2 regions of the Micrococcus sp. iso_239 genome follow, and region 1 is predicted to be linked to the other one. Evidence: predicted binding sites of a transcription regulator. Region 1 holds the regulator's gene; the other holds the start of a gene.
The links. The regulator LexA, encoded in region 1, represses DNA repair genes until DNA is damaged. The targets are predictions, from matches to a motif close to TCGAACANNTGTTCGA.

Region 1 (14,694 bases):
CGCCGCCGCGCGCCCGCACGAGGGCCTGACCTATGAGGTCCGCACCTTCGGCTGCCAGATGAACGTGCACGACTCCGAGCGCATCTCCGGCCTGCTCGAGTCCACCGGCTACGCCCCGGTCGCCGAGGACGCCCAGGCCGACCTCGTGGTCTTCAACACGTGCGCGGTCCGCGAGAACGCGGACAACCGCCTGTACGGCAACCTCGGCAACCTGCGTGCGGTGAAGGACGCGCACCCGGGCATGCAGATCGCCGTCGGCGGGTGCCTCGCCCAGAAGGACCAGGCCGCCATCCAGCGCAGGGCCCCGTGGGTGGACGTCGTCTTCGGCACCCACAACATCGGCTCCCTGCCCGTGCTGCTGGAGCGCTCCCGCCACAACGCCGAGGCCGAGATCGAGATCCTCGAGTCGCTCGAGGTGTTCCCCTCCACCCTGCCCACCAAGCGGGACTCCACGCACTCCGGCTGGGTGTCCATCTCCGTGGGCTGCAACAACACGTGCACGTTCTGCATCGTCCCGTCGCTGCGCGGCAAGGAGAAGGACCGCCGCCCCGGGGAGATCCTCGCCGAGGTGCAGGCGCTCGTCGATGCCGGCGCCGTCGAGGTCACGCTGCTGGGCCAGAACGTGAACACCTACGGCGTCGAGTTCGGCGACCGCGGCGCGTTCGCCAAGCTGCTGCGCGCGTGCGGGGAGATCGAGGGACTCGAACGCGTCCGCTTCACCAGCCCCCACCCGGCCGCGTTCACGGACGACGTCATCGACGCGATGGCCGAGACCCCCAACGTCATGCCGCAGCTGCACATGCCCCTGCAGTCGGGCTCGGACAAGGTGCTCAAGGACATGCGCCGCTCCTACCGGTCCGCGAAGTTCCTGCGGATCCTGGAGAAGGTGCGCGAGCGCATCCCGCACGCCGCCATCACCACGGACATCATCGTCGGCTTCCCCGGGGAGACCGAGGAGGACTTCGCCGAGACGATGCGCGTGGTCGAGGCCTCCCGCTTCTCCTCCGCGTTCACCTTCCAGTACTCCATCCGCCCCGGGACCCCCGCCGGGGAGATGGACCACCAGGTGCCCAAGGCCGTCGTCCAGGAGCGCTTCGAGCGCCTCGTGGCCCTGCAGGACCGGATCTCGGCCGAGGAGATGGCCACGCTCGTCGGCACCCGCCAGGAGCTGCTCGTCACCGCCGACTCCGGCTCCAAGGCCGCCGAGCGCGGCCGCCTGTCCGGGCGCGCACCCGACAACCGGCTCGTGCACTTCTCCGTGCCCGCCGGCGCCGAGACCCCCCGCCCCGGCGACTTCGTCACCGTGACGGTCACCGAGGCCCACCCGTTCTTCGCCGTCGCCGACCCGACCGCACAGGACTACGTCCTGCGCCGCTCCCGCGCCGGCGATGCGTGGGACCGCGCCCAGGCCGAATCGTGCGGCGCGCCGGCCCCCGGCACGGCGGGCGGCTCCGGTGCCACGAGCCTCGGCATGCCGACCCTGCGCCCGCGGTCCTGATGCCCGCCGCCGCGGCCCGGCCGCCCGTCGTCGCCGTCGTCGGGGCGACGGCGACGGGCAAGTCCGCCCTCGCCGTCGCCCTGGCGCACGCGCTGGACGGCGAGGTGGTCAACGGGGACGCCCTGCAGTTCTACCGGGGGATGGACGTGGGCACGGCGAAGGTCACCCCGGCTGAACGCGAGGGCGTCCCGCACCATCTGCTGGACGTGCTCGACGTCGGCCAGGAGGCCTCGGTGGCGGCCTTCCAGTCCGCGGCCCGCGACCTGTTCGACCAGATCCGCGCGCGGGGTCGGACCCCGATCCTCGTGGGCGGCTCCGGGCTGTACGTGCGGGCGGCGCTGGACGTGCTCGACTTCCCGCCCACGGACCCGGCGCTGCGGACCGAGCTGGAGGCGCGCGCGCAGCGGGAGGGCCTGGCCGGGCTGAGGGCCGAGCTGGCCGCCCTGGACCCGGTCTCGGCGGAGCGGCTGCAGGACGCCCGCCGCATCGTGCGCGCGCTGGAGGTGTGCCGGCTGACGGGCCGTCCGTTCTCCGCGTTCATGCCGGAGCGCACGTACGCCCCGGAGGTCGCCCCCGTGGTGCAGCTCGGCCTGCGCCTGGACCGGGCCGAGCTGCACCAGCGGATCGCGGCCCGGGTGGAGCGCATGCTGGCCGGGGGCCTGCTGGACGAGGTCCGCCGCCTCGACGTCCCCGGGTCGGAGGGGCTGCGGCAGGGGCCGACCGCGTCCCGCGCGATCGGCTACGCCCAGATGCTCGCCGTCCTCGACGGCGAGCTCACCGAGGCGGAGGCGGCCGAGCAGACCGTCGTGGCCACGCGCCGGTTCGCCCGACGCCAGGAGACCTGGTTCCGGGCCGACCCACGCGTCGTCTGGCTCGACGCGCAGGGCGAGGACATCGTGGCGGAGGCGCTCGCCGTCGTCGCCGGGGACGCCACCTAGACTGGGCCCATGACCGAGCAGCCCGCGGCGCCCGCCGCCCAGGACCCCCTCCACGCGAGCGCGCCACGCGTGCCGTTCACGAAGGGCCATGGCACGGGCAACGACTTCGTGCTGATCGCCGACCCGGACGGCAACACGCAGCTCGACGCCCAGCGCGTCGCACGGCTGGCTGACCGGCACCGGGGGATCGGCGCCGACGGCGTCATCCGCGCCGTGCGGTCCGCGCGTCTGCCGGAGGGTGAGGCGCTGCTCGCCGAGCACCCCGAGGCCGAGTGGTTCATGGACTACCGCAACGGCGACGGCTCGATCGCCGAGATGTGCGGCAACGGGGTGCGCGTCTTCGTGCACTTCCTGGTCGAGAAGGGCCTCGTGGACCTGGCCCCCGGCCGGGCGATCACCATCGGCACGCGCGCCGGTGTGAAGGCCGTGACCCGGCTCGAGCACGGCTACGCGATCGACATGGGCCCCTGGTCGTACCTCGACCCCGAGCTGGCGGAGGAGGCGGCGTCGGACTCGATGGTCCTCGCCCACGGCCTCACCGATCCGCGTCCGGCGCTGAGCATCTCGATGGGCAACCCCCACACCGTGGTCCCGCTGGCCTCCTTCGCCGACCTGCAGGGCCTGGACCTGGGCCGCGCCCCCGAGGTGGACCCCGCCCCGCCGCACGGCACGAACGTCGAGTTCGTGGCCGCGCACGAGCCGCTCGTGCGCGAGGGCGTCGGGCGCGTGCGGATGCGCGTGCACGAGCGCGGGGTGGGCGAGACCCAGTCCTGTGGGACGGGCGCGTGCGCGGCGGCTGTGGCGATGCGCGCGTGGTCGGGCGACCAGGGCTCGGACTCGTGGCTCGTCGAGGTGCCCGGTGGCGTGCTGGCCGTGGATGTCGTGCCGGGTCCGGAGGGGACCGAGCACGTGGTCCTCTCCGGCCCGGCCGAGCTGGTCTTCGACGGCGAACTCACCGCCTGACCGCTGTCGTTCGGGAAACGGCGGGCCACGAACCGCTGTCGTTCGGGAAACGGCGCCTCAGCGCGCCCGCACCACCCGCAGGATCCGGAAGCCCTTGACGCTGTCCGCCCGCTCCGCGGTGAACCGGCCGGGCGCGCGCTCCTCGAGCATCCGGCCGATCCACGGCAGCAGCGAGTCCGCCCCGAGGTTCTTCTGCACCACCAGCCAGGCCTCGCCGCCGGGGGCCAGGCGTGGCAGCCACCGCTCCAGCAGGGCGTGCAGTGCCGGCTTGCCGATCCGGATGGGCGGGTTGGACCAGATGAGGTCGAACTCCGCGTCCTCGGGGACGTCCTCCGGCCGCAGTGCCACGACGTTGTCGAGGCCCAGTGCCGCGGCGTTGTCGCGGGTCAGCTGCAGGGAGCGGTCGTTGACCTCGACGGCGGTCACCTCCGCCTCGGGCGACCGCAGCGCCAGCGTGAGGGCGATCGGTCCCCAGCCCGCGCCGACGTCGAGGAACCGGCCCGTCGCCGGCGGCGCGGGCACGGCCGAGAACAGGGCCGCGGTGCCCTTGTCCAGACCGTCCGGGGAGAAGATCCCGTTGGCCGTCTGGACCTCGACGTCGCGGCCGGCCAGGCGGGTCCGCAGGGTGCGGCGCCGCTCGGGCGCGGAGGGGTCGGCGTCGAAGTAGTGGGATGCGGAGCTCACGGCGACCATGGTAGCCAGCAGGTCGTCGCGGCCCTCAGCCCGACGCCGGCCCGGCCAGGTCCGCGAGGATCGCGCGCACGGCGTCGCGCCCGGCGCGGTTGGCCCCGACCGTGGACTGGGAGGGCCCGTAGCCGAGGAGGAACAGGCGCGGCTCGTCCAGGGCGCGCCCGCCCGCCACGCGGATGCCGCCGGCGGGCGTGCGCAGCCGCAGCGGAGCGAGGTGCCGGATCGCCGGCCGGAAGCCGGTGGCCCAGAGGATCACGTCCGCCGGTTCGAACGAGCCGTCGGGCATCCGCACCCCGTCCGGCTCGACGGCCATGAACATGGGGTGGCGCACCAGCACGCCTCGCGTCTCGGCCTCGCGTACCCAGGACGAGCGGTGCATCCCGGTCGCCCCGACCACGGAGCCCGGCGGCAGGCCCGCACGGGTCCGTTCGTCCACCCCGCGCACCGACTCGGCCAGGGCGCCGGGCGCGGCCGAGTCCTGCCACTGCGGCTCGCGGCGGGTCACCCACAGGGTGTCCGCGACCGTGGAGATCTCGGCCAGCAGCTGCGTCGCCGAGACGCCCATGCCCACGATCACCACCCGCTGCCCGGCGAACTCGTCCTTGGACACGTAGTCACGGGTGTGCAGCTGCCGGCCGCGGAACGAGCGCATCCCGGGCACCGAGGGCCACCGTGGGGACGTCCAGGTGCCGGTCGCGTTGACCACGAAGTCCGCCCGCCACGTGCCCGGCGCCCCGTCCGTGCGGACGAAGAACCCGCGCGCACGTCCCGGCTCGCCGATCCGCTCGACGCGCCTCACACGCACGGGCCGCCGGATCGGCAGGGCGAACCGTGCCTCGTAATCGGCGAAGTAGGCCGGCAGCAGGGTGTTGGCGTGCGCGGCCGGGTCGGCCGGCGGCACCGGGTCGCCGGGCAGCTCGTGGATGTGGTTGACGGTGGCCATCGTGAGCGAGTCCCAGCGGTGCTGCCACGCGCCGCCCGGGGCGGTCTCCGCGTCGAGCACCACGAACGTGCCGGGGGCGTCGTCGGGGACGCCGGCGGCGCCGTCGTCGTTCGGACCCAGCCCCACGAAACCGCGGCGGCGCAGGTGGTAGGCGGCGGACAGCCCCGCCTGGCCCGCGCCGATCACGACGACGGTCGCCCGGCCCGTCCGGCCGGGCCGCGGCGGGGCGGGGGAGGGGGACGCGGTCATGCCCGCAGGATACGTGCGCGTCGTCAGCGGACCGGGCGCCGGGGCCCCTGTCGCCCACACGCGCCGCCCGGTACACTCGACGCCCATGTGGATCTTCCTGCGCTGACGCCCCCGCGTCACTGCCCGCCCCCGCCCCCTCGCGCGCCCGCCTCGGATGAGGCCGTCGAGCGCGCCCCGGCACCTGATGGAGATCCCACCATGAACGATGTGGTCCGTCCCTGCACGCCCGCCGACGAGACCTCGTGGCTGCGGTGCCGCGTGCTCACCTTCCCCATGCCGACGGAGCCGCCGCGAGATCGTCGCAGCGCGGCGCCGACCTCCGCCTAACCGGCCGTGCGCGTCACCCGCCACGTCCGCCCCCTGCGGACAGCCGCCTAACGCGTCCGCCGACCCCTCTACCCTGAGACGATCGGGTCGCCCGACCGCGGCGGCCCAGAGGAGACCATGACTGAGAAGAACCAGCACACCCCCGGCCCCCAGGGCGCCCACGGCTCCGAGGACGAGATCCAGGCCGTGATCGACCGCATCCTGGCCGCCGATGACGCTCGCCGCGCCTCCGAGCGCGAGGCGACCGGGCGCGGCTCCGCGGACAGTGTGGTCGCGGACCACGAGGACGCCCCCGACGCCGGCACCCCGGACCGCTCCGGCGCGCTCGCGGGCCGTGCACTCGCCCTGGACGAGGGCGAGGACGGGCACACGGACGCCGACGGTGACCAGGACGAGCTCGCCGCGCGCCACTCCCTCAAGCGCGTGCAGGGTCTGTCCACCGAGCTCGAGGACATGACCGAGGTCGAGTACCGCCAGCTGCGCCTGGAGCGCGTGGTGCTGGCGGGCGTCTGGACCGAGGGCTCCGCGGAGGATGCGGAGAACTCCCTGCGGGAGCTCGCCGCGCTCGCCGAGACCGCGGGCTCGGAGGTGCTCGACGGCGTCATCCAGCGCCGCGCCACCCCGGACCCGGCCACGTTCCTCGGCAAGGGCAAGGCGCAGGAGCTCGCCGAGATCGTGGCGCTCTCCGGTGCGGACACCGTGGTGGTGGACTCCGAGCTCGCCCCGTCTCAGCGTCGCGCGCTGGAGGACGTGGTGCGGGTGAAGGTGATCGACCGGACCGCGCTGATCCTGGACATCTTCGCCCAGCACGCGAGCTCGCGTGAGGGCCGCGCCCAGGTCGAGCTCGCGCAGCTCGAGTACCTGCTGCCGCGCCTGCGCGGCTGGGGCGAGTCCATGTCCCGGCAGGCCGGCGGCCGTGCCGCCGCCGGCGAGGGCATCGGCTCCCGTGGACCCGGTGAGACCAAGATCGAGCTGGACCGCCGCCGCATCCGCACCCGCATGGCGAAGCTGCGCCGGGACATCGCCGGGATGAAGCCGGCCCGGGAGGCCAAGCGCGCCAACCGTCGTCGCAACCGGGTGCCGTCCGTGGCGATCGCCGGGTACACCAACGCCGGGAAGTCGTCCCTGCTCAACCGCCTCACCCACGCCGGGGTGCTCGTGGAGAACGCCCTGTTCGCCACGCTGGACCCCACCGTGCGCAAGGCCATGACGCCGGACGGCATCGGCTACACCCTCTCGGACACGGTCGGCTTCGTGCGGAACCTGCCCACGCAGCTGGTCGAGGCGTTCCGCTCCACCCTCGAGGAGGTCGCGGACGCGGACGTCATCCTGCACGTCGTGGACGGCTCGCACCCGGATCCCGAGGGCCAGATCGCCGCGGTGCGCTCCGTGTTCGCGGAGGTGGACGCGCACCGGATCCCCGAGATCATCGTGCTGAACAAGGCGGACGCCGCGGACCCGGCCGTCGTCGCCCGGATCCGGTCCAAGGAGCCCCACGCCGTGGTGGTCTCCGCGCGCACCGGCGAGGGCATCGACGAGCTCGAGCGCGCCATCGCGGCCACCATCCCGCGGCCGGACGTGCGGCTCGAACTGCTGATCCCGTTCACCCGGGGTGAGCTGGTCTCCCGCCTCCACTCGGCGGACGCGGAGATCCTGGCCGAGGGTTACGAGGAGGGCGGCACCCGCCTGTCCGTGCTGGTCCGTGAGGACATCGCGCCGGACTTCGCCGAGTTCGTCGTGGAGGCGGACGCGTCGTGAGCGAGGAGGAGCAGGAGGCCGGGGCGGGCGGCGCGCAGCCGCGCACGGAGCACGAGCGCGAGGCGCTGCGCCTGCTGGATGCCGCGGTCCAGGCCACCGGCGGCCAGCACCGCGCGGGACAGCGGGAGATGGTGCTGCAGGTGGCGCGCGCCCTCGAGTCGCGCCGCCACCTGCTCGTGCAGGCCGGCACCGGCACCGGCAAGTCCCTGGCCTACCTGATCCCCGCGATCCAGCACGCGATGACGCAGGAGGACCCCGTCGTCGTCGCCACGGCCACGCTCGCGCTGCAGGCCCAGATCATGAAGCGGGACGCCCCCCGGCTGGTCGAGGCGCTCAAGGACGAGCTGCCTCGCGAGCCCGTCGTCGCCCTGGTCAAGGGCCGCTCCAACTACCTGTGCCGGCACAAGGTGGACGGCGGCTACCCCGGGGACGAGGGCGAGGAGGCCCTCTTCACGGTCGCCGACGACGGCGGGATGATCGGCTCCGCCACGGACGGCGCCGCCGGGCCCTCCTCCCTGTTGGGCAAGGAGGTGATGTACCTGCGGGCGTGGGCGGACCAGACCGAGACCGGTGACCGCGACGACCTCGAGGTCCCCGTCACCGACCGCGCGTGGCGGCAGGTCTCCGTCTCCGCAGTCGACTGCCTCGGCGCGTCCCGCTGCCCCCAGGCCGAGGAGTGCTTCTCCGAGCGGGCCCGCGCGGACGCGGCGGACGCGGACGTCGTGGTCACCAACCACGCGATGCTCGCCATCAGCGCCTTCGAGGGGCTCGCGGTGCTGCCGGCGTACTCGGCCGTCGTCGTGGACGAGGCCCACGAGCTGCAGGACCGGGTGACCGGTGCGGTCACCGGGCAGCTGTCTGGGTCGATCGTGCACGGCGCCGCCACCTCGCTGCGCCGTCACACCACCGTGGCCGTGGAGGACCTGATCGAAGCCGGGGCGGCCCTGGACCGCGCGTTCACGGACACCCCGTCCGGCCTGATCGCCGCCGGCCCGGACGAGGTGCAGGAGCAGGCCCTCACCGGCGTCCTCACGGCCGCGCGCCAGTGCCTGTCCGACCTCGGCCAGGACAAGGACAAGGAGGCCGACGCCGACGGCGGACGGCAGATGGCGCGCTCGCGGATCCTCGAGGTCCTCGAGGTGGTGGAGCGCATGCTCGCCGCCCGGCCCGAGGCCGACTTCCCCGAGGTGCTGTGGGCCACCCGCCCCGGCCACTTCGAGCCCGGCGTGGGCTGGCAGCCGGGGGACGAGACCGACCCGCCCCAGCTCTACGTGGCCCCGCTCTCGGTGGCCGGCAAGCTGCGGGAGGGCCTGTTCGGCAAGGCGACGACGGTGCTCACCTCCGCCACGCTCACCGTGGGCTCGGGGGAGCGCCGGTTCGACTCGGTGGCCGGCGACGTGGGCCTGGCCGGTCCGGACGCCCCGAAGTTCGAGGCCCTCGACGTCGGCAGCCCCTTCGACTACCCGCGTCAGGGGGTGCTCTACGTGGCCCGGCACCTGCCCCGGCCCGGCAGGACGGCCTCGCCGGAGTCCCTGGATGAGCTCGAGGCGCTCCTGAGGGCGTCGCGGGGCGGGGCCCTCGGCCTGTTCTCCTCGCGCCGGGCGGCCGAGGACGCCGCCGCCGAGATGCGCCGTCGGCTCGGGCCGAAGACCACGATCCTGTGCCAGGGGGACGCGACCCTCTCCGCCCTCGTGCGCCAGTTCTCCGAGGAGCCGGACACGTCCCTGTTCGGGACCATGAGCCTGTGGCAGGGCGTGGACGTGCCGGGGAACTCGCTGCGGCTCGTGGTGATCGACCGCATCCCGTTCCCGCGGCCGGACGACCCGCTCTCCCAGGCCCGCACCCGGGACGTCGCCCGGCACGGCGGCAACGGGTTCATGCGGATCTCCGCCACGCATGCGGCCGTGCGCATGGCCCAGGGCGCCGGGCGCCTCGTGCGCTCCGTGACGGACCGCGGCGTGGTGGCCGTGCTGGACCCCCGCCTGGCCACCGAGCGGTACGGCGGCTACATCACGAGCGCCCTGCCGGACTTCTGGCGCACCACGGACCGCGACGTCGTCCGCGGGGTGCTGGCACGGCTCGCCTCGGGCGATTGACCTCGCTCGGCCTCGGGCCGTCGGCCCGGCCGGAGGGAGCGGGTCAGAGCGAACGCAGGACCGTGACGACCCGCCCCATCACGGTGGCGTGATCGCCGAGGATGGGCTCGTAGGCCGTGTTCTGGGGGAGGAGCCAGGTGTGCCCGTCGCGGCGGCGGAAGGTCTTCACGGTGGCCTCGTCGTCGAGGAGGGCCGCGACGATGTCGCCATTCTCCGCCGTGTCCTGCCGGCGCACCACCACCCAGTCGCCGTCGCAGATCGCGGCGTCCACCATCGAGTCGCCCGTGACGCGCAGCATGAACAGCTCGCCCTCGCCCGTGAGGCGTCGCGGGATCGCCATGACGTCCTCGACCTGCTGCTCAGCCAGGACCGGGCCGCCCGCCGCGATGCGGCCGACCCAGGGGACCGGCACGCTGTCCGCCTCGTCTGCGCCGGTGTGCCACGCGGGGATCGCGGAGACCCGCGACGACGGCGCAGCGGTGGGGGAGGCGGCCTCGCCCAGCGGGGTGCCGTCCACGTCGAGCAGCACCTCGAGGGCACGCGGGCGTCCGGGGTCGCGCCGGATGTAGCCGTGCCGCTCGAGACGGCCCAGCTGGTGCGTGACGGAGGAGAGCGAGGCCAGGCCCGCGGCGTCGCCGATCTCGCGCATGGAGGGCGGGTAGCCGTGGTCGGCGATCGCGTCCCGGATGGTCTGCACGATCCGCCGCTGGCGGTCGGTGAGCGGCGCGCGCGCCGCCGGCTGATCGTCGGTGGTGCTCATGGCTGCCGTCCGTTCTCCCGGGGTGATGGTGGCCGGACTCGTGTTCCGGCGTCCGGCTGCCGTCCGGACGCTTACCGTGTCCGCCCCCGCTGGTTGCCTGTGTCTTGGCGGTCCCGGGGCGTTCCGGGGCGTCCGTGCATGGCCTCGAGCCTAGAGGAGAGCCGCCTCTCCTTCAAAGATATGTTCGATCTCGTCGTGGCATGTCTCGAACACCTGTGCTAGAAAGGCATTCGAACGGATTCGAACACATGTTCGATCACCTGGAGGGCATCCGCCCCGGAGGAGGACACCATGACGCTCACCACCGCCCAGTTCGCCGGCTCGCCCGCGACGGCGCGGCCGCGTCCGGCCACCATCCGTCTGACCCGCCGCGGCCGCCTCGTGCTGCGGGGGATCCCCGTGATCGCCGCGGCCGTGGCCGCCACGCTGGCGGCCGCCTTCTTCCTGGGTGTGCTGCTGTCGCCCGCCGCGGTGTCCGCGGACACCGCGGGGCCCGCCACCCAGTCCGTCACGGTCATGCCCGGGGACAGCCTGTGGACCATCGCCACCACGGTGGCTCCGGAGGCGGACGTCTACGAGGTGATCGCCACGATCGACGAGCTCAACGGGCTCGAGGGCCGGGCCCCCGCGCCGGGCGAGGAGCTGTTCGTCCCGGCCACGCGGTGACGCACGGCGGGCCTCGCCCTCCACGCTTCCTAGACTGGCGGCCATGACCGACCTCAGCTCTCTGCCCCTGCGTGAGAACCTCCGCGGCCTGAGCCCCTACGGCGCCCCCCAGCTGGACGTGCCGTACATGCTCAACACCAACGAGAACACGCATCCGGTGCCGGAGGAGGTCGCCACCGCCATCGCCGAGCGGGTCGCGGCCGTCGCCGGGGGGCTGAACCGCTACCCGGACCGCGAGTTCACGGGGCTGCGACGTGCGCTCGCCGGCTACCTCGGCCACGGCCTCACGGCGGACCACGTGTGGGCCGGAAACGGCTCCAACGAGATCCTGCAGCAGATCCTCCAGGCCTTCGGCGGCCCCGGGCGGACACTGCTGAGCTTCCTGCCCTCGTACTCCATGTACCCGCTGCTGGCCGGCGGCACGGACACCGTGTTCGTGGACGGCGGCCGTGCCGAAGACCACACCCTCAGCGCCGAGCACGCGGCGGCCATGGTGCGGGAGCACCGTCCGCACGTCGTCTTCCTGGCCTCGCCCAACAACCCGACGGGCACCGCCCTGGACCTGGCGACCATCGAGGCCGTGTACGCCGCGCAGGCGCAGAACGAGGCCGCCGGCGGGCCCGGCGCCATGGTCGTCGTGGACGAGGCCTACGCGGAGTTCGCCCTCGCCGGCACCCGCTCCGCCCTCACCCTCCTGCCCGGCCGTGAGCGGCTGATCGTCACGCGCACCATGTCCAAGGCGTTCGCCCTGGCCGGCGCGCGCCTGGGCTACCTGGCCGCGGACCCCGCCGTCGCCGACGCCCTGCGCCTGGTGCGCCTGCCGTACCACCTCTCCGCGGTCACGCAGGCCACGGCGGAGGCCGCCCTCGATCACGTGGACGCGCTGCTGCGCACCGTGGAGGACATCAAGGCCCAGCGCGACCGCATCGTCTCCACCCTGCGCGGCCTGGGACTGAGGCCCTCGGTGTCCGACTCGAACTTCGTCTTCTTCGGTCACCTCGAGGACGCGTCCGACGTGTGGCGCCGCCTGCTCGACCGCGGCGTCCTCGTGCGGGACGTCGGCATCCCGCACCACCTGCGCGTCACCGCCGGCACCGAGGCGGAGACGACGGCGTTCCTCACCGCTCTCGCGGAGGTCCTCGGCGAGACCGGGGACCGGTCCTGAGGCGTCACCGGAGTCTCGGCGTCCGCCCGGCTCCCTAGGATAGGGACAGCGCGCGCGGCGCCCCGGCCCGCCGGCACCGGCCGCGCGCACCCGCATCCCCCCGCACCCGTCCCGGACCGGTGCGGACCCAGCCCGAGGAGGACCCGTGGCAGCCGAGTTGATCTCCGGACGCCGTGCGCGCATGACGCGCACCACGAGCGAGTCGGACGTGTACGTCGAGATGGATCTGGACGGCACCGGCCGCGCTGAGATCTCCACCACCGTGCCGTTCTACGACCACATGCTCACCGCGCTGTCCCGGCACTCCCAGATCGACCTGACGGTCCGTGCCACCGGGGACACGCACATCGACGTGCACCACACGGTCGAGGACGTCGCCATCACCCTGGGCGAGGTGCTCAAGACCGCGCTCGGGGACAAGTCCGGCATCCGCCGCTTCGGCGAGGCGTCCGTGCCGCTGGACGAGGCGCTGGCGCGCGCCGTCGTCGACGTCTCCGGCCGGCCGTACCTCGTGCACGAGGGCGAGCCCGAGGGCCAGCAGTACCACCTCATCGGCGGGCACTTCACCGGTTCCATGACCCGCCATGTGTTCGAGTCGATCACGTACCACGCGGCGATCTGCCTCCACATGGACGTCGTGCGAGGCCGGGATCCGCACCACATCGTCGAGGCGCAGTTCAAGGCCTTCGCCCGCGCCCTGCGCGCCGCCGTCGAGGACGACCCCCGCATGACCGGCGTGCCCTCCACCAAGGGCGCCCTCTGATGGCCCGCCCCACCACCGTCCCCGGCGTGCGGCCGCGCGTCGCCGTCCTGGACTACGGCTCGGGCAACGTGCACTCGGCGCTGCGTGCCGTGGAGCGGGCCGGCGCGGAGGTCGAGCTCACGCGCGATCCGCAGGCCGTGCAGGAGGCCGACGGGCTGCTCGTGCCCGGCGTCGGGGCGTACGCGTCCGTGATGCGGGCACTGACCGAGGTCGGCGGCACCCGCTGGATCGGCCGCCGCGTGGCCGGGGGCCGACCCGTCCTCGGCATCTGCGTGGGCCACCAGATCCTCTTCGACGCCGGCGTCGAGCACGGCGAGCGCACCGCAGGCATGGGGGAGTGGCCGGGTGTCGTCGCCGAGCTGCCCGCCGAGGTCCTGCCCCACATGGGCTGGAACACCGTCCGGCCGCCCGAGGGCAGCGCCCTCTTCGCGGGCATCGAGGACGAGCGGTTCTACTTCGTCCACTCCTACGGCGTGCTCGAATGGGAGTTCGACCAGACGATCTCCGCCATGCGTCCGCCCCAGGTCACCTGGGCGCACCACGGCGCGGACTTCATCGCCGCCGTGGAGAACGGCCCCCTGTCGGCCACGCAGTTCCACCCCGAGAAGTCCGGGGACGCCGGGCTGCAGCTGCTGCGCAACTGGCTGGAGACCCTCTGATGCCCTACTGGTCCGTCCTCTACCTCGCCCTCGGCGGGCTGCTGCTCGGCGCCGCCTGGTCCATGCGCACGCAGAAGGCGCCGCTGTGGGCCATCGTGATCGTCCTCGTGCTGGCCGGCATGGCCATCGCCGCCTCCTTCCTGACCGTCGGCGCCTGACCGCGCCGGCCGCCCCACCCGAGAGGAACCCCATGACCCCGAACGCCCCCGCCCTCGAGCTGCTGCCCGCCGTCGACGTCCAGGACGGCCAGGCCGTCCGCCTCGTCCAGGGCGAGGCCGGCAGCGCCACCTCGTACGGCGACCCGGTCACCGCCGCCCTGGACTGGCAGCGCGCCGGCGCGGAGTGGATCCACCTCGTGGACCTGGACGCGGCCTTCGGTCGCGGTGACAACCGCGAGGTCATGCGCCGTGTGGTGGAGGAGATCGGCGTGAAGATCGAGCTGTCCGGCGGCATCCGCGACGACGCCTCGCTCGAGAACGCCCTCGAGATGGGTGCGGCGCGCGTGAACCTGGGCACCGCCGCCCTCGAGGACCCGGACTGGACCGCGCGCGTCATCGAGCGCTTCGGCGACCGGGTGGCCGTGGGCCTCGACGTGCGCGGCACCACGCTCGCCGCCCGCGGCTGGACCAAGGAGGGCGGCGACCTCTGGGAGGTGCTCGCCCGCCTCGAGGATGCCGGCTGCGCCCGCTACGTGGTCACCGACGTCACGAAGGACGGCACGCTCAAGGGGCCGAACACGGAGCTGCTCGCCCAGGTCTGCGCGAAGACCGCGAAGCCGGTCGTCGCCTCGGGCGGCATCTCCTCCCTCGAGGACGTTGCCGCGCTCGCGGCCATGACCGGCCAGGGCGTCGAGGGCGCGATCATGGGCAAGGCGCTGTACGCCGGCCGCTTCAGCCTGGAGCAGGCGCTGGCCGTCGCCGGCGGCGCCACGGTGGAGCAGGCGCGCTCCGAGCAGCCCGGCCCGGTCGCCCCGTGACGGGCTCGCACGACGACGGCGGCCTGGCCCGCGACGACGGGCTCGGTCCGATCGACGAGACGGTCGCGGTGCCGCATCCGGCGGCCCGGGAGCTGCCGGGGCACATCCGGGCCGCACTCGACCGCATGCGGGAGAAGACCGCGGGCGAGAACACCGCGGACACCGCGGGCGTCCCGTGGCAGGGCCGTGACCTCTCCGGCCCCGGCGTGGACGGCTCCGCGAACCCGTTGCACGTGTTCGACG
Region 2 (14,694 bases), 330 kb from region 1:
AGCCGCAACATCGATGTGAACGGAGGGGCGAACCGTGGCACGACATGGCAGAGACGAAGACGAGGCCCACGAGGCTCCAGCCGGGGCTCCGGCCGGTGCCCGGAACGGCACCGGGGCGCTCGCTCAGTGGCGCATCCCACTGGTGGGGCTGCTGATCGGCGTCGGCCTGGGGGTGGTGTTCGGACTGGGCACCGAGAGGCCCTGGGGCACTGTGCTCGGCTGCGCGATGATGGGCTTCGCCCTCGGCATCGCGTGGATGTATGTCGAGCGTGGCCGGGACGGGAGGGACCGCTGACGTGTGCGGCCGCTACGTGATGGCCCGCGCCACGAGCGACCTGGTGGCCCTGGGCGATGCCGAGACGAATGAGGAGCTGGTGCTGCGCCAGAGCTGGAACGTGGCGCCGACAGCCGAGGTGCCGATCCTCGTGGCGCACGCGGACGACGGCGGTGCCGGGGTGACCCGGCGGATCCACGTGGCCCGCTGGGGCCTGGTGCCGCCGTGGGCGAAGGGGCTGTCCGTGGGGTCCCGTGCGTTCAACGCGCGCTCGGAGACCGTGGCCTCCAAGCCGACGTTCCGGGCCGCCGTCCGCGCCCGCCGCTGCGCCGTACCGGCGGAGGGCTACTACGAGTGGAAGACGCCGGAGCCTGGCGCCGAGGGTCCCGACGGGCGGGCCGCGAAGAAGCAGCCCTACTACGTGCACCCGGCCGGGGCCGGGGACGGCGAGGGGCCGGTCATCTGGTTCGCCGGCCTGTACGAGTGGTGGCAGGACCCCGAGGCGAAGGCCGCGGGGGAGGACGCCTGGGTCCTCTCGACGACGATCCTCACCATGGCCGCGCCCGACGCGGACGACGACGATCCGGTGCTCGCCGCACTCGGCCAGCTGCACGACCGGCTGCCCGTGCCCATGGACGCCGAGACGATGGACCGGTGGCTCACCCCGGACACGCTCGGGTCCGCCGAAGAAGCCGACGCCCTCGTGGGCCAGGTGTGCGCCCGCGCGTACGACGTCGCGGCGGGCTGGTCGCTGCGGCCCGTGGAGGGCGCCGTGGGGAACGTCCGGAACAACGGGCCGGAGTTGATCCAGGAGATGAGAGAGCAGCAGGGCACGCTGCTCTGAGGGACGGGGCGACGACGGTGATCGGCCCGTGAGACGCGGGAGCGCGGTGCCGCGGCATCGTGATCGGATCGAGACGGATCCGAGACCGTTCTGAACTCCCCCTGAGAATGGGCTCTGCGTAGCGTGGGTGTCACCGGGCCGGTATGAGCGCCGCATCTTTCGGAGGGGTGCCACGGCGAGGCCGGAGACGGCCATCTCCTGTTCGCCCTGTCCGTGGACGGCACCCCGGTGGCCGCCGCCCTCTACGATGAGGCCGCCGGCACTCCGGAGGGCAACAGAGGCCCCTCTGCCGGGCTCGTCTACGCGTGGGGGGAGCACAGCCTGGCCGACCCCGTGTTCGGGGACAACCCCGAGTGGTTCTTCACGCTGGAGCACGCCGAGTCGGGCGTGCTGCTGCCGTTCCGGTCCGAAGGCCTGGGCGACGACGCGGCGGTCGCGGAACTCTCGTGGGGTCCGCGCTGGGGTGCCCTCTGGCGCGACACCACGGTGGACTCCTTCACCGGGTTTCACTACCTCGCCGACGCGACATACCCGACCGACGACCGCCTCGTCCTCGACTGGTCGCTGGACGGGATGACCAAGAGTGAGGACGTCATCATCACCCAGGACGCGGCGCGGTCCGACGTCTTCGCGCTCGTCGAGTTGCTCGCGGACGGGCAGAAGCCTTGGGCCCTGAACGTGCCGGCGGGGGAGGACGCCCCGTCTCCCGGCGAGGCGGACCCGGTGCCGCCCGCCGAGCAGGAGCCCGTCGACACTCCGGCTCCCGTGGCCGGGGAGGAACCGGGGGAGGGAACGGGCGGGGAGGAGACCCACACGACCCCGGACACGGTCGAGACCGGGCGTGAGGTTCGGCGGGCGCGCTCGGAGCGCTCGCGGGCCTCGGCGCGGGACTCGTGCTCATGGCCCGGGGGCGGGTGCGCCGGGTCTGACACACCCGGCCGACGAGGGGGCCGCGGGGCGGTGGACGGGAGACCGTCGGCCGCCCCGCGGTCTGTGCTCAGCCGGCCGGAGCGGATTCGATGGGGCCGGTGCAGCCCCAGGCTGAGGAGTCGACGCTGCAGTCATCGGCGACATTGCGGGTGATGGTGCGCCAGATATTCGCGGTGACAGGGGCCGAGTCGAGGCTGATGGTGCCCGGGATGAGCACCCACTCGCCCCCGGCCTCCCGGTATTCGCCGATGTACACGGTGGTGAGGCGGACCGTGTACTGCCCGGTGTCCTCGTACACGTGGCTCGTGGGGGTGGGGACGTTGAACTCCGGCTGGCTCTGGCCTGCGACCGAGGTGGTCTTGGTGGGGGACCCATCCCCGTAATCCCAGTGGAAGCTCACCGGCGTGGCGCGGAGTTCGACCTCGACCCCGTTGAGGGTGGTGACGAGCGTGCGCGTCTCGGCGTCTGCGTAGAAGTTCGTCTCCGCATTGCGGATCCCGCGTCCGCCATTGTCCGACCGGATCTCAGGCTCCAGCACGAGGAGCGTGCGGACCTCGTCGATGGAGACGGGCGGGGCGCCGTTGCTGGAGGCCTTGGCCGTCCAACATTTGGGGGCGCCATAGACGGGATTCGCATCAGGTTGACGGGTGTCTATGGTCTGCGCCCGGATCCATGAACCCTCGGGGCAGAAGTTGTCCTCCTGCTCTCGGCAGCTCTCGAAATCCGGATTGCCCAGCTGCCCTGAGAAGCATGCACTGACCGTCTTGTGCTCTAGGTGGGAGTCTCTGCCAGAGTCTCGACTCCTGCTCCCCGCGGTCACAGCACTTTTGCGATCAGGCCTTTTTTCATTACGACAGTGAGACGTTCCATTAAAAGAGTCTGATCGAGCGGAATAATTGATATTCGTTGATTTGCAGGTGGCGGAGGAAGGCGAAGTGACAGCCCAGGCGCCTGTCGCTCCGACACTAGCTAGCGTGATAGCCGCTGCCATAGCAATCAGTGTCTGGTGCTTCATTGAGACGGGTCTCCACCCTCGTAGGTCATTTCATCAATCACCCAGCGGCCGTTGTTGGTGTCGTAGGAGACCTCTACTAGCCAGGGCTGCTTCGACGCATGTGCGACTCGGGCGTCCTCTGGAATGGAGCCATCACTGGAATACCCGGTCCCGTCTTCAGTTGTGATGAGCAACGTCGAGATGTACCCGTTCTCCGACTGTGCAGTGAGCATCGAGTCAATTCGAGGTTCCGTGCCGGTGTACCAGCCACCATCCTTATAAATTCCATCAATGCTGTCGCTACGGACCGAACAGAACTCGCAATACTCGCTGTAGAGAGAGTCGAGGAGTTCCGTGTCTCCGGTCTGCTCGGCGTAGTAGTGCGCGTCCCAGAAATAGCGAATCGCCGCCTCGGCGCCCTCCTTGGTCTCTTCCTTCATGGCGGCGGGCATCTCTGGCTTGGGCACGTTCCGCGCGGGGCCGTCAGCAGACGCGGGCACGTATTCGCCGGACTCGCTCGTTGTGGCCGTGGGGGATGAGCTGACGCCCGCGGTCTCGCTCGTGCTCGCTGGCGCGGACGCCTCGACGGCGGGCTTGGCGGACGAGGGTGACGTCGTCGACGACTCGGCGGGCTCGGACTGCCCGCCGCAGGCGGTCAGCGTGAGCGCCAAGGCCACGCTGAGCGTGCCGGCCTGGGCGAATCGGTGGCGGCGCAGGGCGCGCCCGGGTGCGGTGAGAGACATTTCCCCTCCAACTGGATGTCCGTCGTGTGTCCGCGCCTCCCGCGCTGATCCCGCAGTGCGGTGCCCGTGGCAGGCGAGGCCCGGTTGGTTCGGAGTATACGCAGGCGGATTGTGGTCCTGCTCGCATTGTCCACAGGACCGTGCCGGCGCACTTCTTCCGGCCCAAGAGACGATTTTCTCGTGCATGTGCGCCCCAGGGTCGGGTCGAGGTCCGCGGCCAGGACTCGGTCCCTCCCATCCCGGGGGCGATGCGTCCTTAACGTGTCCGGCGGGCGCCCTACCTTCGCACACATCGCATTCGAACACGTGTTCGAGTACGATCGGGGGTGCGGCCCCACCTTCCCACTTCTTCCCCGCGTCCGGTCCGCCGGACGGGCCGCGCTCCCATCGCCCGACGGCACCCCGTCGTCGGTCCGGTCAGCAGTGCACAGGGAGAGAAGCAGAATGGGAGTCCTCACACAGTCGGTGGCGGTGGAGTGCGGGGCAGACGGTACCCCGCAGGGGCTGCGCTGGAACGGGCGGGACTACGTCCTCGCAGAGCGCCCCGTGCGCTGGTTCGAGCGGCGCCGCTGGTGGGCGGAGGAGGTCCGCGCGGAGAAGGGCCGCGGCGCCGGTCTCGTCGACCACGAGATGTGGCGGCTGCAGGTCCGCCTGGCCCGGGCCGGCGCCGCGCCCCTGCAGACCCTCGACGTCGCCCACCACCTGGACTCCGGCCGGTGGCGGCTCGTGCGCGTCCACGAGCACGCTCAGGACCTGAGGCGGTCGGCATGAGCCAGGCCGCCGCGGCCGGACGCACCGCCGCACCCTTCGCCCACCTGCACGTCGCCTCCGCGTTCAGCGCCCACTATGGGGTCAGCTGGCCCGAGGACCTCGTGGCCGCCGCCGCGGCCGCGGACATGGACCTGCTGGCCTGCACCGACCGGGACGGGCTCTACGGCATGGCCAAGCACGTGGGCGCCTGCCTGCGCCACGGCATCACCCCGATCGTGGGCGTGGACCTGGCCGTCCGGTGGAGCGAGGACGAGAACGCCGGCCGCGTGGTCGTGCTCGCCCGAGGAGGCTGTCATGGCTCCGGCTACCGCTCCCTGTGCGAGCTCGTCTCCGCCGCCCACGCCCGCACCACCGGGGGAGCGGCAGGCGGCAGCCCGTGGGCCAGCGTCGCCGAGCTCGCCGCCGCGGCGGCCGGCCGGGTCCCCACCGCCGCCAACCGAGACAACCCGCCCACCCCCGAGCTGTTCGTCCTCCTCGGCCCGGACTCGGACGTCGGCCGCCACCTGGCCCGCCGCCGGTACGCGGCCGGCCTCGCCGCCCTGCGCCGCTGGAAGGCGGCCCTGCCCGCAGGCAGCCCCCACGCCGACGTCGTCACCCACCTCTCCGCCCCCGGCCGCCGCCTCGACACCGGGCACGCCGTGAAGACCCTCCGCGCCGCCCGCCAGGCCCGCATCCCCGCCGTCCTGACCAACGCCGTGCGCTACGCGGCCCCGGACGGTGCCGCCACCGCGGACGTCCTCGACGCCGTCCGTGCCCTCAGCTCCCTCGACGCCCTCCACGACCTGCAGCCCAACGGACAGGGCTGGCTCAAGTCCACCGCCGCCATGCACCGCATCGCCCACGAGGTCGCCTTCGCCGCCGACGACCGCCCCGCCCCCCTGCTCGAGGCCACCCGCCGCCTCGCCGAGGCCTGCGCACTCGACCCCGAGACCGACCTCGGCTGGGGCGTGCCCCGCGTCCCCGAGGCCGCCGTCATCGGCATCGACGGCCCCCCGGAGCACGTGCTGCGCGAGCGCACCCGCACCGGCCTCCTCGCCCGCTACCCCCACCTCCACACCGGGGGAGGCCTCCCCGGCACCAGCCAGGCGGCCCGAGACCTGCAGGACCGCGCCGAGCACGAGCTCGGCATCATCACCCGACTCGGCTTCTCCTCCTACTTCCTCACCGTGGCCGCCGTCGTCGACCTCATCGAGGGCATGGGCATCCGCGTGGCCGCCCGCGGCTCCGGCGCCTCCTCCCTCGTCAACCACGCCCTGCGCATCTCCCATGTCGACCCCATGGCCAACGGCCTGATCATGGAGCGCTTCCTCTCCACCGACCGCTCCACCCTCCCGGACATCGACATCGACGTGGAGTCCGCCCGCCGCCACGAGATCTACCGCGCCGTCGTCGATCGCTTCGGCGCCGAGCGCACCACCCTCATGAGCATGCAGAACGCCTACCGGGCCCGCGGCGCCGTCCGCGACGCCGGCCTCGCCCTCGGCATGCCCGAACCCGAGGTGGACGCCATCGCCAAGCAGCTCTGGCGCTTCTCCGCCTCGAACTTCCGCGAGGCACTCCAGCGCATGCCCGAACTCGGCGGCCTCTCCCGCCGCATCGAGTCCGGCCGCGCCGAGGGCGACCGCCAGCTGGACCTGCTCGTCGACCTCACCGAACGCCTCGACCGCCTGCCCCGCCACATCTCCATGCACCCCTGCGGCGTCATCCTCGGCGACGCCACCCTGCTGCACCGCACCCCCGTCCAGCCCTCCGGCATGGGCCTGCCCATGAGCCAGTTCGACAAGCACGACATGGACCCCATGGGCTTCCTCAAGCTCGACATCCTCGGCGTGCGCATGCAGTCCGCCATCGCCTACACGATCGCCGAGGTCGAACGCACCACGGGCGAGCGCATCGACCTCGAACAGGTGCCCCTCGACGACCCCGCCACCTACGCGATGATCCGCACCACCCACACCCTCGGCTGCTTCCAGATCGAGTCCCCGGGCCAGCGCGAACTCGTCGGCAAACTCGCCCCCCGCGAGTTCAACGACCTCACCGTGGACATCTCCCTCTTCCGCCCCGGCCCCATGCAGTCCGACATGGTCCGACCCTTCCTTGAACAGCGGCACGGCTGGGCACCCGCCCACTACCCGCACCCCGACCTGCGGCCCGTCCTCGCCGAGACCCACGGGGTCACCGTCTTCCACGAACAGGTCCTGCGCACCATGGACGTCATGACCGGCTGCGGACTGGCCCGCGCCGACGAGCACCGCCGCCTCCTCGGCGGCCCGCAGGAACACCTCGTCGAAGAGGCCTTCCGCACCGGCGCCCTCGCCCGCGGCTACTCCCTCGAAGTCATCGACGAGGTCTGGGCCACCCTCTCCGCCTTCGGCTCCTTCGGCTTCTGCAAGGCCCACGGCGCCGCCTTCGCCGTCCCCACCTACCACTCCGCCTGGCTCAAGACCCACCACCCCGCCGCCTTCATGGCCGCCATCCTCGAACACGACCCCGGCATGTACCCCGCCCGCCTCATGGTCGCCGAGGCCCGCCGCATGGGCATCCCCGTCCTCCCCGTGGACGTCAACGCCTCCTCCCGCCACGTCCACGTCGAATGGGTCCCCGCCCACCCCGAGATCGACGACGGCGCCCCCGGCCGCTGGGGCATCCGCCTGCCCCTCACCAGCCTCTCCGGACTCAGCGAAGCCGAGACCGACCGCCTCGACGCCGGCCGTCCCTACCGCTCCCTCGCCGACGTCCGCGACCGCGCCCGCCCCACCGCCCGCAACCTCGAACGCCTCGCCCAGCTCGGCGCCCTCGACTGCCTCCTCCCACCCGGCGGCGCCTCCCGCACCGACCTCGTCCACCACCTCGAACTCCAGCACTCCACCACCCGCGGCACCGCCCCCGGCCGCACCGCCCCGCGCTCGCGGTCCGCCCGTCCACGGCAGGTGGAGGGCCAGCTGGCCCTGGACCTGCCGGACACCGAGCTCACCGCCCTCGCCCCGCTCTTCCCGGACCCGGGCCCGGCCGCCCGGGTCCGCACCGAGCTGGAGCTCACCGCCCTGGACGTCACCGCCCACCTCATGGACTCCCACGCCCCGTACCTGGACGCGCTCGGCGTCACCCGGGCGAAGGACCTGCTCGGGCTGCGCACGCAGTCCCGGGTGCTCGTGGCCGGGGTGCGCGTGGCCACCCAGACCCCGCCCATGCGCAGCGGCAAGCGGGTGGTGTTCCTCTCCGTGGACGACGGCACCGGCTGCGTGGACGCTTCCTTCTTCACCGAGGCCCAGCACGCCTCCGGGGAGATGCTCTTCTCCGCCCGCCTCCTGCTGATCGAGGGCACCGTCCGGCGCACCGGCGACCGGGCCGTGTCCGTCCAGGCCGTGCGCGCCTGGGACCTGCACCGGCCCGAGACGCTCCCGGACCCCGACTACCTGGACGCCACCCGGCAGCAGTGGCGGGACTGGCTCGCGGCGGACCGCCGAGCCGCCGCCGCGCGCCGCAGCGGCCGGGCGGGCACCGGGGCGCAGCCCCTGCCGGACATCCCGCACCACGGCACGGGCGGCTGGCCCGTGAAGGTGCGTACCGACGTCGGGCCGGCCGGCGGGGCCCGCCCCGGCCGCACGGCACCCGATCGGCCCGCTCCGGAGCACACCCCGATCCCGGTGCCCCACCCGGAGACGTGGGAGCTGCTGCCCACCCCGGACAGATGAGACCGCTCGCCTCCGTGCCCCGCCGTCCGGCCGCGCCCCTAGAATGGGACGCGGCCGACGGTGGCCCCCGTACGCCACCGATCCCGAAGCCAGACCTCGAAGGAGCACCGTGTCGGAGCCGAAGAACATCCTGCTGACCGTGGACGGAGAGCTGCGGGAGGTGACGCACGGCACCACCGGCCTCGACCTCTTCCGCGAGAAGCCGACCACCGCCGTGATGCGGGTGGACGGCCTGCTCTGGGACCTGGCCCGCGAGATCCCCGCCGGCGCGTCCGTCGAGTCGGTGGACATCACGGAGCCCGAGGGCCTCGAGGTGCTGCGGCACTCCACCGCCCACGTGATGGCCCAGGCCGTGCAGCAGCTGCGTCCGGGCGCCAAGCTCGGCATCGGCCCGTACATCACGGACGGCTTCTACTTCGACTTCGACGTCGACGAGCCCTTCACCCCCGAGGACCTCAAGCAGATCTCCTCGCTCATGCAGAAGATCGTGAAGTCCGGCCAGACCTTCCGCCGCCGCGTCGTGGACGAGGAGACCGCCCGCGCCGAGATGGCGGACGAGCCCTACAAGCTCGAGCTGCTCGGCAAGAAGGATGCCGCGGACACCGCCGGCGAGGGCGCCTCCGTGGAGGTCGGGGCCGGGGAGATCACCATCTACGACAACGTGGACCGCAAGACCGGCGACGCCGTGTGGTGCGACCTCTGCCGCGGCCCGCACCTGCCCTCCACCAAGCTCATCGGCAACGGCTTCGCGCTCACCCGCTCCGCCGCCGCCTACTGGCTCGGCAATGAGAAGAACAAGCAGCTGCAGCGCATCTACGGCACCGCCTGGGCCAGCAAGGACGACCTCAAGGCCTACCAGGAGCGCCTCGCCGAGGCCGAGCGCCGCGACCACCGCAAGCTCGGCGCCGAGCTGGATCTCTTCTCCTTCCCGGACGAGCTCGGCTCCGGCCTGCCCGTGTTCCACCCGCGCGGCGGCATCATCCGCAAGGAGATGGAGGACTACTCCCGTCGGCGCCACACCGAGGCCGGCTACGAGTTCGTCTACACCCCGCACATCACCAAGCAGCACCTCTACGAGGTGTCCGGCCACCTCGACTGGTACGCGGACGGCATGTTCCCGCCCATGCACATCGACGAGGTCCGTGATCCCGAGACCGGCGAGATCACGCGCCAGGGGCAGAACTACTACCTCAAGCCGATGAACTGCCCCATGCACAACCTGATCTACCGCTCCCGCGGCCGGTCCTACCGTGAGCTGCCGCTGCGGCTGTTCGAGTTCGGCTCCGTGTACCGGTACGAGAAGTCCGGCGTGGTCCACGGGCTCACGCGCGTGCGCGGCATGACCCAGGACGACGCCCACATCTACTGCACCCGCGAGCAGATGAAGGAGGAGCTGACCACCACGCTCAACTTCGTCCTCGACCTGCTCAAGGACTACGGCCTCAACGACTTCTACCTCGAGCTCTCCACGAAGGACCCGGAGAAGTTCGTCGGCTCCGACGAGATCTGGGAGGAGGCCACCCGCACCCTCGCCGAGGTCGCGGAGGCCTCCGGTCTGCAGCTCGTCCCGGATCCGGGCGGCGCCGCGTTCTACGGCCCGAAGATCTCGGTCCAGGCCCGGGACGCCATCGGCCGTACGTGGCAGATGTCCACCATCCAGCTGGACTTCAACCTGCCCGAGCGCTTCGACCTCGAGTACCAGGCCGCCGACGGCACCCGTCAGCGCCCCGTGATGATCCACCGCGCCCTCTTCGGCTCCATCGAGCGCTTCCTGGGCGTCCTCACCGAGCACTACGCCGGCGCGTTCCCGGCCTGGCTTGCCCCGGAGCAGGTCGTGGCCATCCCGGTGGCCGAGGCATTCAACGACTACCTGGACGACGTCGTCGCGAAGCTGCGTGCCGAGGGGATCCGGGCGCGCCTGGACGACTCCTCGGACCGCTTCCCGAAGAAGATCCGCACCGCGGCCAAGGAGAAGGCGCCGTTCGTGCTGATCGCCGGCGGCGAGGACAGGGAGGCGAACGCCGTGTCCTTCCGCTTCCGCGACGGCACCCAGGACAACGGCGTGCCGGTGGAGGAGGCGATCGAACGCATCGTGAAGGCGGTGCGCGAGCGCGAGGTCACCCCATGACCAGCCCCGGCACCGGCGGATCCGACGCGCGGGCGCAGGCCCGCGCGTCGGCGGACGCCGCCGCCACGGACGGCTTCGAGCTGCCCGGCGCCCCGGACGCCTTCGAGCGGTTCTGGAACGCCCACCGCATGGCGTACGTGTCCAAGGGGACGGGCCAGGTCAAGGACGAGCACACCTGCCCGTTCTGCGCGGCCCCGCAGCGCGACGACGAGCACTCCCTCATCGTCCACCGCGGCCGCACCGCCTACGTGGTGCTGAACCTGTACCCGTACAACCCCGGTCACCTGCTCGTCTGCCCCTACCGCCACGTGCCCCTGTACACGGACACCACCACGGAGGAGGCCGCCGAGATGGCGGAGCTGACCCAGACGGCGATGCTCGCCCTCGGCCAGGCCGCCGGCGCGTCCGGCTACAACCTCGGCATGAACCAGGGGGCGGTGGCCGGCGCCGGGATCGCGGCCCATCTGCACCAGCACGTGGTGCCCCGGTGGACCGGCGACGGCAACTTCCTGCCGATCATCGCCCGGACCAAGAACATGTCGCAGACCCTGGGGGAGACCCGGCAGATCCTCGCGGACGTCTGGGACCGGGCCGCCCGGGACCACGCCGCGCGCCAGGCGGCCAACGCCCGTGCCGCGGCCGAGCATCCTCGCCCGGGGGCCGGAGACTCCGCCTGATGCTGGACCGTCACGCGCGCGGCGTCACCACCCGCCTGTTCACCCCGGTGGCCCGTACGCTCCTGCGGGCCGGGGTCAGTCCGGACACCGTGACGGTCGTCGGCACACTCGGCGTGAGCCTGGGCGCGCTCGTGCTCTTCCCCCTGGGGCACCTGTTCTGGGGCACGCTCTTCATCACCGCGTTCGTGTTCTCGGACCTGGTGGACGGGATCATGGCGCGCGAGGCCGGGTCCACCGGCCGCTGGGGCGCGTTCCTCGACTCCACCCTGGACCGCGTGCAGGACGCGGCCGTGTTCCTCGGGCTGTGCCTGTGGGGCTTCGGCGTCGGCGCCGCACCCGCGGTCGGCGCGCTCTCCGGGGCCTGCCTGGCCCTGGGCATGCTCGTCTCCTACGTGCGCGCCAAGGCGGAGGCCCTCGGCTGGAGCGCGCACGTCGGCATCGCCGAGCGCGCCGAACGGCTCGTGGCCACCCTCGTGGTCGCCGGCCTCACGGGCCTCGGCCTGCCCCCGGTCGTCCTGGCCGTCACCTTGGGGCTGCTCGCCGCCGCGTCCCTGGTCACCGTCGGCCAGCGCATGGTCGCGGTGCGTCGCCAGGCGCGCGACGACGTCTGACCGGCCCGGCCGCAGGACCCGCCCGTCAGTCCGCCGCGATCTCCGCGACGACGGCGCCCGTCACCTGCACGAGGTCGGCGGGCGCGATCTCCACATCCAGGCCGCGTTGCCCGCCGGAGACGTACATGAGCTCCGCGTCGAGGGCGGAGGAGTCCAGGACGACGGGGTGGGGCCGGCGCTGGCCCAGGGGAGAGACGCCGCCCCGCACGTAGCCGGTCCGGCGTTCGACGACGGCCAGATCGGCCAGGGCGAGTCGCTTGACGCCCAGCACCGCGGCGGCGGCCCGCAGGTCCAGCTGACCGGACACGGGCACCACGCACGCGGCGAGCGCGCCGTCGGGGTCCGCCACCATCAGCGTCTTGAACAGTCGGTCGGCGGGCACGCTGAGCGCCCGGGCGACCTGGACGCCGAACCGCTCGCCGCCGGCGTCGAGGGCCACGTCGAAGGTGTGCAGCCGGTACGGGACCCCGGCGGCCTCGAGGGCGGCGACGGCCGGTGTGGCCGCCCCGTGCCGGGCGCTGCGATCCTTCTTGCGCTGGCCCACGGCGGACTCAGGCGATCCCGGCCTGCTCGCGCACGTTGCGCTTGATGCGGCCGAGCATGGCGGACATTCCGCGCAGGCGCAGGGGGGTGAGGGCCTTGGCCAGACCGAGGCGGGTGGGGATGTCCTCGGGCACGTCCAGGACCTCGAGGGCGCTCAGCCCGTCCAGGCCCTGGGTGAGCACGGAGGCGAAACCGCGCGTGGTGGGCGCCTCCGGGGGAGCGGTGATGAAGAGGCGGACCGGGGCCTGCGGACCGGGCTCACCCTCGAGCTCCACGGCCAGGAACAGCGGGGTCTGACACTCCACGACCTGCTCCATCTCGGCCTCGTGGCCGTCGTAGCGCTCCGGCAGCGCCGGCAGCTCGTCCGAGAATTCCAGCAGCAGCTCGAGCTTCTCGGGATCGGGCACCCCGGCGAAGTCGTCGATGATCTCGGCCAGGGCGGCGGGCACGGCGTGGTTCTCGGTCATGGTGTCCCAGTCTAGTGATCCACGCCGTGCCGGGGGCTCAGCGCGCGGGGGCCTCGCCCGGCTCTTCGCCGACGGCGATCGGCAGGCGCACGGCGTTGCCCCACTCGGTCCAGGAGCCGTCGTAGTTGCGGACGTCCTCGTGGCCGAGCAGGTACTTGAGCACGAACCAGGTGTGGGAGGACCGCTCGCCGATGCGGCAGTAGGCGATCACGTCGTCACCCTCCTGCAGCCCGGCGCCGGCGCGATAGACCTGCTCCAGCTCGGCGCGGGACTTGAAGGTGCCGTCCTCGTTGGCCGCGGACGCCCACGGCACGGACGCCGCCGTGGGGATGTGGCCGCCGCGCAGGGTGCCCTCCTGCGGGTAGCCGGCCATGTGCGTGGTCTCGCCCGTGTACTCGGGACGGGAGCGGACGTCGATCAGCGGGGTGGTCCCGATGGCCTGCAGGACGTCCTCGCGGGCGGCACGATCTGTGTGGTCGTCGCGCTCGATCACCGGGTACTCGGCGCGGGCCACGGTCGGGACCTCGCGGGTGGTCTCGCGTCCCTCCGCGATCCACTTGTCACGGCCGCCGTCCATCAGGCGCAGGTCCTCATGGCCGTAGAGGGTGAACACCCACAGGGCGTAGGCGGCCCACCAGTTGGACTTGTCGCCGTAGAACACCACGGTGGTGTCCCGGGAGATCCCCTTGGAGGCGGCGAACTCGGCGAAGGCCTCGGGGCCGACGAAGTCGCGGGTGACGGGGTCGTTGAGCTCGGTGTGCCAGTCGACGCGTTGGGCGCCGGGGATGTGGCCGGTGGAGTAGAGGAGAGCGTCCTCGTTGGACTCGAGGACCACGACGTCCTCGTCGCCGACATGGTCGGCGACCCACTGCGTGGACACCAGCTTCTCGGGGTGGGCGTACTCGGAGAACTTCGCGGCGGTATCGGTCATGGCACTGCCTTCCTTCGCGTCGGGGCGGGCCCGCACGGGCCCGGGGCGGGCGGCACGACGACGGCGGGTTCCGTGTCCGTGCCCTGCGCGCCAGATTACGGCACGTCGGTGTCACGTAAGAGGGTAGGGGCCCCTCAGTCCGGGACACGCGAGGTCACATGGGTCGGGTCCGCGGCCCGATAGCATGGCCCGGAATCCCCGTCGTCGACCCTGGGAGTGTCCCGTGGCTCAGATCGTCCACCTCGCCGACCGTTCGCCGCAGGTCACCCCGGACCAGCTGTTGTCCGGCTTCCACCCGTCGTACCGCTTCGGCACGGTGTCCTTCGACACCTACATCCCGGACCCCGCGCACCCCTCGCAGGCACAGGCCGTGGAGCGGCTGCGCCGGTTCGCGGCAGACCTCGGCCGGGGCGGTTCGGGCGGCGGGTTCCTCGGCGGCCTGTTCGGCGGGAAGAAGCGGGCGGCAGGGCCGGCCGGCATCTACCTCGACGGCGGTTTCGGCGTCGGCAAGACCCACCTGCTGGCCTCGACGTGGCACGCGGCCCCCGGACCCAAGGCGTTCGGCACGTTCGTGGAGTACACCAACCTCGTGGGCGCCCTGTCCTTCCGCAAGGCGGTGGACGAGCTCAAGGAGTACACCCTCGTGTGCATCGACGAGTTCGAGCTCGACGACCCGGGGGACACCGTGCTGATGTCCCGCCTCATGCGCGAGCTGGCCGACGCCGGCGTGCGCCTGGTGGCGACCTCCAACACCCTGCCGGGCTCGCTCGGCGAGGGGCGCTTCGCGGCGCAGGACTTCAAGCGCGAGATCCAGGTCCTGGCCGACCAGTTCGAGGTCATCCGCGTGGACGGCGAGGACTACCGCCACCGCGGCCTCTCCGCCGCCCCGTCGCCCCTGGACGACGCCGCCGTCGAGACCACCGCCCAGGAGAACTTCCCCGACGCGGGCGTGCTCGCCGTGGACGACTTCGCGGACCTCACCGCGATGCTCTCCCGCGTGCATCCCTCCCGCTACCGCGAGCTCGTCAAGGACGTGGACGTGCTCGCCCTCCACGACGTGCACACCATCACGGAGCAGGCCACGGC

Region 2: a site for LexA is predicted at 4,084-4,099, ahead of AC0VX2_RS05120 (DUF6504 family protein). Genes of this name have one in related genera too.

What each region holds. Positions count from the first base shown of each region.
Region 1 is NZ_CM149672.1:756,486-771,179, forward strand. It holds gene miaB (tRNA (N6-isopentenyl adenosine(37)-C2)-methylthiotransferase MiaB) at 1-1,498, shown strand, start outside; gene miaA (tRNA (adenosine(37)-N6)-dimethylallyltransferase MiaA) at 1,498-2,436, shown strand; gene dapF (diaminopimelate epimerase) at 2,446-3,399, shown strand; gene AC0VX2_RS03535 (class I SAM-dependent methyltransferase) at 3,457-4,092, opposite strand; gene AC0VX2_RS03540 (NAD(P)-binding domain-containing protein) at 4,118-5,281, opposite strand; gene hflX (GTPase HflX) at 5,726-7,366, shown strand; gene AC0VX2_RS03550 (ATP-dependent DNA helicase) at 7,363-9,462, shown strand; gene lexA (transcriptional repressor LexA) at 9,506-10,222, opposite strand; gene AC0VX2_RS03560 (LysM peptidoglycan-binding domain-containing protein) at 10,514-10,888, shown strand; gene AC0VX2_RS03565 (histidinol-phosphate transaminase) at 10,932-12,053, shown strand; gene hisB (imidazoleglycerol-phosphate dehydratase HisB) at 12,235-12,816, shown strand; gene hisH (imidazole glycerol phosphate synthase subunit HisH) at 12,816-13,475, shown strand; gene AC0VX2_RS03580 (hypothetical protein) at 13,475-13,633, shown strand; gene priA (bifunctional 1-(5-phosphoribosyl)-5-((5-phosphoribosylamino)methylideneamino)imidazole-4-carboxamide isomerase/phosphoribosylanthranilate isomerase PriA) at 13,666-14,451, shown strand; gene AC0VX2_RS03590 (SseB family protein) at 14,448-14,694, shown strand, end outside.
Region 2 is NZ_CM149672.1:1,087,773-1,102,466, forward strand. It holds gene AC0VX2_RS05095 (hypothetical protein) at 143-295, shown strand; gene AC0VX2_RS05100 (SOS response-associated peptidase) at 297-1,118, shown strand; gene AC0VX2_RS05105 (hypothetical protein) at 1,332-2,201, shown strand; gene AC0VX2_RS05110 (PKD domain-containing protein) at 2,116-2,586, opposite strand; gene AC0VX2_RS05115 (DUF6318 family protein) at 3,060-3,785, opposite strand; gene AC0VX2_RS05120 (DUF6504 family protein) at 4,230-4,556, shown strand; gene AC0VX2_RS05125 (DNA polymerase III subunit alpha) at 4,553-8,251, shown strand; gene thrS (threonine--tRNA ligase) at 8,361-10,379, shown strand; gene AC0VX2_RS05135 (HIT family protein) at 10,376-11,056, shown strand; gene pgsA (phosphatidylinositol phosphate synthase) at 11,056-11,667, shown strand; gene AC0VX2_RS05145 (aminoacyl-tRNA deacylase) at 11,693-12,211, opposite strand; gene AC0VX2_RS05150 (SufE family protein) at 12,219-12,677, opposite strand; gene AC0VX2_RS05155 (sulfurtransferase) at 12,715-13,608, opposite strand; gene zapE (cell division protein ZapE) at 13,832-14,694, shown strand, end outside.